Regions from separate parts of the Rhizobium sp. GCM10022189 genome, predicted to be linked through region 2. Evidence: predicted binding sites of a transcription regulator. Region 2 holds the regulator's gene; the other holds the start of a gene.
What was found. The regulator LexA, encoded in region 2, represses DNA repair genes until DNA is damaged. The targets are predictions, from matches to a motif close to TGTTCNNNNTGTGTTCNG.
Positions count from the first base shown of each region.

Region 1: ACFPWW_RS24995 (YifB family Mg chelatase-like AAA ATPase) is a predicted target of LexA. The motif match lies at 2,509-2,526, and genes of this name have one in related genera.

Region 1 is NZ_JBHSOR010000049.1:794,558-798,768, forward strand. It holds gene cysK (cysteine synthase A) at 1-726, shown strand, start outside; gene ACFPWW_RS24995 (YifB family Mg chelatase-like AAA ATPase) at 927-2,447, opposite strand; gene gshB (glutathione synthase) at 2,696-3,643, opposite strand; gene ACFPWW_RS25005 (cupin domain-containing protein) at 3,740-4,211, opposite strand, start outside.
Region 2 is NZ_JBHSOR010000002.1:326,241-330,451, reverse strand. It holds gene ACFPWW_RS01795 (ComEC/Rec2 family competence protein) at 1-1,175, shown strand, start outside; gene lexA (transcriptional repressor LexA) at 1,156-1,881, opposite strand; gene ACFPWW_RS01785 (VOC family protein) at 2,079-2,966, shown strand; gene kdsA (3-deoxy-8-phosphooctulonate synthase) at 2,963-3,808, shown strand; gene eno (phosphopyruvate hydratase) at 3,950-4,211, shown strand, end outside.

The DNA.
Region 1 (4,211 bases), on a different contig from region 2:
CCGACATCGGGCAATACGGGCATTGCGCTTGCCTTCGCGGCTGCCGCCAAGGGCTACAGGCTGATCCTCACCATGCCCGAGACGATGTCCGTCGAGCGCCGGAAGATGCTGGCGCTGCTCGGCGCCGAACTGGTGCTGACGGAAGGCGCCAAGGGCATGAAGGGCGCGATCGCCAAGGCCGAAGAACTTGCCGCCTCGCTTCCCGACGCCGTCATCCCGCAGCAGTTCGAAAACCCGGCCAATCCGGAAATCCACCGCAAGACGACGGCCGAGGAAATCTGGAACGACACGGACGGCAAGGTCGATATTTTCGTTGCCGGCATCGGCACGGGCGGCACGATCACCGGCGTCGGCCAGGTGCTGAAGAGCCGCAAGCCGGATATTCGGGTCGTTGCCGTCGAGCCGGCCGACTCGCCGGTCCTGTCGGGCGGCACGCCCGGCCCGCACAAGATCCAGGGTATCGGCGCCGGCTTTGCGCCGAAGATCCTCGACACCAGCATCTATGACGAGGTCGTCACCGTCAGCAATGACGAGGCCTTCCAGCAGGCCCGGCTGGTCGCCAGGCTCGAAGGCGTGCCGGTCGGCATTTCCTCTGGCGCTGCGCTGACGGCCGCAATCGAAGTGGGTCGCCGCCCGGAAAATGCCGGCAAGACCATCGTCGTCATTATTCCGTCCTTTGCGGAACGGTATCTCTCGACGGCGTTGTTTGAGGGGTTGGGAAGCTAAGCGAATAGCGAATAGCGAATAGCGAATAGCGAATAGCGAATAGCGAATAGCGAATAGCGAATAGCGAATAGCGAATAGCGAATAGCGAATAGCGAATAGCGAATAGCGAATAGCGAATAGCGAATAGCGAAAGGTGGATGTCCCGTCGGTGTCGGGCAAGCCTTTTCTATTCGCTATTCGCCACTCTCTATTCGCCTATATCACGCCGCTGCCGGCAGCCTTTCGCCGGCAACACGATAGGAGATCGCTTCTGCCAGATGAATACGGCCAACCGTATCCTTGCCATCGAGATCGGCGAGCGTACGGGCGACTTTCAGGACGCGGTGATAGCCACGCGCCGAGAACTTCATCTTGTCTGCGGCATCGCGCAGCAACTGCAATCCTGCCGCATCCGGCTCGGCGAATTTCTCGATCATCGAGGTGGAGCATCCGGCATTGGTGGAAACAGCCGCAGCACCTGCCGAAGCGTAACGCTCGCGCTGGATCGCACGGGCGCGGGCGACATCGGCGCTCGCCTCGGCCGCCGTCGGCCGGATGAGGTCGGCGGCGGAAACGGCCGGCACATCGATGCGGATATCGATGCGGTCCATCAGCGGTCCGGAAATGCGGGCCTGATAATCGCTCATGCAGCGCGGGCCGCGGGCGCAGGTGTGGCCGGGTTCGCCCGCCATGCCGCAGCGGCACGGGTTCATCGCCGCGACAAGCTGGATCCTCGCCGGATAGGAAACCCGGTGGTTGGCGCGCGCGATGACACATTCGCCGCTTTCCAGCGGCTGGCGCAAGGCATCGAGCACCTGCGGGGTAAATTCGGGAAACTCGTCAAGAAAAAGCACGCCGTGATGGGCAAGCGAAGCTTCGCCCGGGCGGGCGCGCAGGCCGCCGCCGATGAGGGCTGCCATGGTCGCCGAATGATGCGGCGTGCGGAAAGGCCGGCGGTCCGAGAGCTTGCCGCCCGAGAGCTGACCGGCAATCGAATGGATCATCGAAACTTCCAGCAGTTCGGCCGCCGAGAGCGGCGGCAGGATGGAAGGCAGCCTTGATGCCAGCATCGACTTGCCGGAACCGGGCGGCCCGACCATCAACAGGTTGTGGCCGCCGGCAGCGGCCACTTCCAGCGCCCGTTTGGCGCTTTCCTGCCCCTTGATTTCAGCGAGATCGGGAAGGTTTGCGGCGTTGGGACGGATGGACGGTTCCGGGCGCGACAGGATCTGCGTGCCACGGAAATGATTGGCCAGCGCGATCAGGCTGCGCGGCGCCAGGATATCGACCTCGGATCCCGCCCAGGCGGCTTCCGCGCCGCTTTCGGCCGGGCAGATCAGCCCTTTTCCGGTGGCATTGGCGCCGATAGCGGCCGGCAGGGCGCCGGCGATGGCGGCGATCGTGCCGTCGAGATTGAGTTCGCCGACGACGACGTAGTCGGCCAGGGCATCCGCCGGAATGGCGCCGAGCGCCGCCATCAGCCCGAGCGCGATGGGAAGATCGAAGTGGCTGCCCTCTTTGGGAAGGTCGGCAGGCGCAAGGTTGACCGTCACACGTTTTGCAGGCAGCGCCAGCCCCGAGGCGTGCAAGGCCGCCTGCACCCGCTCGCGGCTCTCCGCAACCGCCTTGTCCGGAAGGCCGACGATCTGCATCCCCATTTTGCCGGGGGCGACCATGACCTGGACCTCCACCGGGACACCTTCAATCCCCTGAAATGCAACCGTGCTGACGCGCGCGACCATGCCCCTGCCTCGTAATCTTCATGCCCCGCCTATGAAGGCGGTCACAATCTTGCACGGAATGCGGAATAAAACAAGAACGATAAGCGAACAGATTCAGCCTTCCGCTGCAATCGAATTGCGGCCGGTTGCAAAGTCGGAACGAAGGCGATCAAAGGCGGAACAGGCTGAGCATTTTCTTCGATCCCCGGACCGCGCAAATGCTCTCTCCCTGTTTCGGCCAAGCGCTACGGACGCTTGCCGGACCTGTCCTAGCCGCGTTTGCGCTCGATCGCATCCCACAGCAGGCTTGCGATATCCGCGCCGCCGAACTTCTTCACCTCGCGGATGCCGGTCGGCGAAGTGACGTTGATCTCGGTCATGTAATCGCCGATCACGTCGATGCCGACAAGCAGGAAGCCGCGTTCACGCAGGGCCGGACCGATGCGCTCGCAGATTTCCTTTTCGCGCGCCGTCAGTTCGGTCGGCTCGGCACGGCCGCCGACATGCATGTTGGAGCGGCTGTCATGCTCGGCCGGGACGCGATTGATGGCGCCGGCAAACTCCCCGTCGACGAGGATGATGCGCTTGTCGCCCTTGCGCACGTCGGGCAAATATTGCTGGGCGATGAAAGGTTCGCGGAAAAGCTGGCCGAACATTTCGAGCAGCGACGACAGGTTGCGGTCGTCCCTGGTGGAATGGAAGACGCCGGCGCCGCCGTTGCCGTAGAGCGGTTTCAGGATGATATCGCCCATCTCGTCGCGAAAGCGGCGGATTTCGCCGGGGTCCTTGGTGATCAGCGTCTTCGGCATCAGGTCGGAAAATTCGGTGACGAAGATCTTCTCCGGCGAGTTGCGCACCCAGGCCGGATCGTTGACGACGAGCGTCTTCGGATGGATGCGTTCCAGAAGATGAGTCGAGGTGATGTAGGCCATGTCGAAGGGCGGGTCCTGGCGCAAGAGGACGACATCCATCGTCGAGAGGTCGATGCGCTCCGGCGCGCCGAGCTCAAAATGGTCGCCCTTGACGTCGCGCAGCACCATCGGCTCCACGGACGCATAGAGCGTGCCGTCGCGAAAGCTCAGGCGCTCAGGTGTGTAATGGAAGAGCCTGTAGCCGCGCGCCTGCGCTTCGAGGCTCATGGCGAAGGTCGAATCGCCCGCGATATTGATGCCGGAGACATGGTCCATCTGGACCGCTACGTTCTTGATCTTGGCCATTTCCGTCCCTTGAGCTGATGCCGCCCAGATGTAGGTCGGTCAGGCCTCAAACGCAACGGCAATCAATGGCTTCCGGCATCTGCGCGGGCGCTATTTTCAGGCGGCGATGCCGGCGCTGCCGTTGCTGCCGTTGCTGCGCAAGAGGTTGCGCAGGCGGTAGGCGATGGCGAGCGGCTTCGGGAAGGGCTTGCGCAGGAAGGCAACCTTGCGGACGTAATTGTCCACCCGCCAGTTCGCCCAGGTGCCGCCGGCAAAGAAGGCGACATCGCCTGCCTGCAGCGTGCGCTCAAGGCCGTCCTCGGTCGTAACGTGCACCTCGCCTTCGAGGATCATGACCGTCTCGTCCCAGCCGAAACGCCAGCGGAATTCGCCTGCCGTGCAATCCCAGATCGCCGTGAGCGCTGCCTCGTCGTGGCCGCGGGAATGTTCTGCCGTGCGCGCCTGCGGATTGCCGCTGATGATCCAGTCCGGGTTGATGGGCGTCGACTTCAGCACCATGTCGTCGCTGGCGTGCGCGACGAACGTTTGACCTGTCGGTTTCAGCGCAGCATAAGGCACGGATCGCGCA
Region 2 (4,211 bases):
TGCTGGGGCCAAGCTTCCAGATGTCCTTTGCCGCCACGCTCGCACTTGTCGCCGGCTACGATCTCTGGAAGCGGCGGCCGATGCGTGAGAACGCTCTTGCCAGGCTGCCGATCATGAAGCCGATCTCCATGGTTGGCAGTTTCTTCGGCGGCGTTTTCCTGACGTCGCTGATCGGCGGCTTCTCGACGGCACTGTTTTCGATCGAGCATTTCCACCGCCTGACGGCCTATGGCCTGCCGGCAAATCTTGCGGCCATGCCGGTCATTTCCTTCATCGTCATGCCGGCGGGCATGCTGGCAATGCTGCTGATGCCCTTCGGCCTGGACGGCTGGCTGTGGCAGGTGGCAGGCTTCGGGCTCGATCTGGTGATCACGATCGCCAAGGCGATCGCGGGGTGGGGCGGCAATATAGATATCGGCCGCTTGCCCGGCTGGTATTTCCCGACAGCCGTCTCCGGCTTTCTGCTGCTGACGCTGCTCAGAACGGGGCTGCGGCACATGGGAACGGCAATTGTCGCGGTCTCCACGCTTGCTGTGGCCGTTCTCCCGTCCGGTGCGGCGCCCGATATCGCCATCTCAGAGGATGGCGGGCTTGTTGCCATAGTCGATGGAGAGGCGATGGCTTCAAACCGTGAGAAGCCGCCCGCCTTCATCTTCGAACAATGGCAGCGGGCGCTTGCCCTCGAAGAGCACCGCAAGCCGGTAATGCTCCAAGCCGCCAAGGCGCCCGCCGCGCCTGACGGCAAACGGTTGCAGCTTTCGCCGGATCAGCAGGATGAAGCCAGAGAGGCGATGAGACAGGCGGCCGACACCGGCCCTCCCTCGCGTTTCTCCTGCCTGAAGGGCGCCTGGTGCAGCGTCGCGCTCGCCAACGGAAAGAGGCTGACCGTCATCGACAATGCCGCCTATCTCGGGCCGGCCTGCGATACGGCCGATATTGTCGTGACCCCCGTCCGGCTGCGCGTCGACCGCTGCCGCTCCGGCGCGCTGCTCTTGACCGGCGAAACGTTGCGCAGGACAGGTTCCGTCGAACTTCGGTTCACTGCCAACGGAGTTGAGGCCACCACCACATTCGACACGTTGCAGCGCCCCTGGATGCGTCACCGCGCCTATGACTGGCGAAGCAATGCATTCGCGGACGCCGGCCTGTCACCGGTCAGTGATAGCGGCGAATGAGGCCGACGAGCTTGCCCTGAACCTTGACGCGATCCGGCGGGAAAATGCGGGTCTCGTAGGCGGGGTTTGCAGCCTCGAGCGCAATCGATGCGCCCTTGCGGCGGAAGCGCTTGAGCGTCGCTTCCTCGTCGTCGACGAGTGCAACGACGATATCGCCGGGATTGGCCGTGCTGCCATTGCGGATGATGACCGTGTCGCCATCGAAAATGCCGGCTTCGATCATCGAATCGCCGCGAACTTCCAGCGCATAATGTTCGCCGGAGCCAAGCATATCGGTCGGAACCGTGATGTCATGCGTATTGTTCTGGATCGCCGAGATCGGCACGCCGGCGGCGATGCGCCCCATGACGGGAACGGAGACCGAATTGCCGTTATCGGCGGCAGGTGCCGGCTTGGCCGAGGCGGGAGGCGCCACAGGCTGCGGCTTGCCGAGACTGCCCTCGATGACGCTCGGCGAAAAGCCGCGCCGGGGTTGCAGGCTCGGGCTGTAGGCTTCCGGCAGTTTGATGACTTCGAGCGCCCGCGCCCGGTTCGGAAGCCGGCGAATGAAGCCGCGTTCCTCGAGTGCCGTGATCAGCCGGTGAATACCGGATTTCGAGGCCAGATCCAGGGCGTCCTTCATCTCGTCGAAAGACGGCGGAACGCCTGACTCCTTCATCCTTTCGTGAATGAAAAGAAGGAGTTCCTGTTGTTTGCGCGTGAGCATGGCGTGTAACCCCAGTCTTGAAACAAATCCAGAACGGACACTATATGTTCCATATGTGTTCCGCAAGTGGCTAAATTTTCGTAAAACTTCTGTTCATTCTGTCGAGAATTTTATTTTTCGCGGCCCTTGCGCCTTCGCACCCTTGCCTCGCAAGGCCTGCTGAAGCACATCTCCTTGTCATTGCTGGAGGGAACCCGATGCGCAAAGACAGGCTTCCGATCGATCATCTCGTCTTGCCGGTGACGGATATCGACCTTGCCCGCGAAAGGCTGGACAAGCTGGGTTTCACGGTCGCGCCCGATGCCCGCCATCCCTTCGGCACGGAAAATGCCTGCGTGTTCTTTGCCGACAAAACCTATCTCGAGCCTTTGGGCGTCGCGAGCGTTGCAGAGAGCGAGCAGGCGGCGCGTCGCGGCAACGTCTTTGCCGCCCGTGACCAGGCATTCCGCTTCCGTTGCGGCGACGAGGGCCTTTCCGCGATTGCCTTCGCCACCGGCGATGCAAGGCGAGAACATGCCCGATTCGTCGAGGCCGGCATCAGCGCCGGTTCCCTGCTGCAGTTCGAGCGTCCGGTGAAAATGCCAGATGGCGCAGAAAGTGTTGCCGGCTTCCGGCTCGCCTTCGCCGCCGATCTCCGGGCGCCGGATTTCCTCCTCTTTGCCGTCGAGCGCGTGAACCCGTTGCCCGCCGATCGCGCCGTACTGGAGACGCATGCCAATGGTGTCACGGGTATTGCCGAAATTGCCCTGGCTGCGCCGGAGCCGAAGGCCTTCGGTGTTTTCGTCCGATCGGTTGCAAGGGTCGTGTCAGCTGACGACACGGGCTTCGGGCTGCAGATTGCCACCGCCAATGCGAAGATCAGCCTGATGACACCTGAAGGACTGGAGGCCTATTACGATCTGGTGACGCCCGATACCGATCGCGGCCTGCGTGGACGGGCAATCCTCTTTGCCGTCGGCGATCTGGCCGTGACAGAAGCGCATTTGGCTGCTAACGGGGTCACATACACACGCAAGGCCAACCGAATTCTGGTGAAGCCGGCGCCCGGGCAGGGCACGCTCTTCGCCTTCGAGGAAAGATCATGAGCACCAATACGAACTCCGTGGTGACGGTCGGCGAGGGCGCCGGCAAGGTTACTTTTTCCAATACCGGACGCCTGTCGCTGATTGCCGGCGCTTGCGAACTGGAAAGCCGCGACCACGCGTTCATGGTTGCCGGCACCTTGAAGGAACTCTGCGCCAAGCTCGGCATCGGGCTCGTCTACAAGACGTCCTTCGACAAGGCGAACCGTTCCTCGCTGTCGAGCAAGCGCGGTGTGGGCCTTGAGAAGGGGCTGGAGGTCTTCGCCGACCTGAAAAAAGAGCTCGGCATTCCGGTTCTGACGGACATCCATACGGAAGAACAATGCGCCGAGGTGGCCAAGGTCGTCGATGTCCTTCAGATACCGGCTTTCCTGTCCCGCCAGACGGATCTTCTGGTGGCCGCGGCAAGGACCGGCCGCGTCATCAACGTCAAGAAAGGCCAGTTCCTGGCCCCCTGGGACATGAAGAACGTGCTCGGCAAGCTGAACCAGAGCGGCAATCCGAACGTTCTTCTGTGCGAGCGCGGCGCCTCCTTCGGCTACAACACGCTGGTTTCCGACATGCGCTCGCTGCCGATCATGGCGGCAACCGGCGCGCCTGTCATCTTCGATGCCACACATTCGGTCCAGCAGCCCGGCGGGCAGGGGGAAACCTCGGGCGGCGAGCGGCAGTTCGTCGAGACGCTGGCGCGCGCAGCCGTTGCCGTCGGCGTTGCCGGCGTCTTTATCGAGACCCATCAGGATCCCGACAACGCGCCCTGCGACGGCCCGAACATGGTCTATCTCAAGGATATGCCGCGGCTTCTGGAAAAGCTGCTCGCTTTGGACGCGGTCGCCAAGGGCTGACAGTCAAAAGCCTGACATGATCGTGTTATAGCGACGGTCAGACATGCAGGACGAAGGTGTCGCAAAGTGCCATTGTAATTTGCGCACCTTCGATTAAGACGGTTTCAAACGATTTATCCACCCACCGAGCAGGAAAAAACCATGACTGCAATTACCGATATCATCGCCCGCGAGATTCTCGATAGCCGTGGCAATCCCACCGTCGAAGTCGATGTCTATCTCGAAGACGGCAGCATGGGCCGCGCGGCTGTTCCCTCGGGTGCTTCGACCGGCGCGCATGAAGCCGTCGAAGTGCGCGATGGCGGCAAGCGCTATCTCGGCAAGGGTGTCGAAAAGGCTGTCGAAGCCGCCAATACGGAAATCTTCGACGCGATCGGCGGCATCGATGCCGAAAACCAGATCC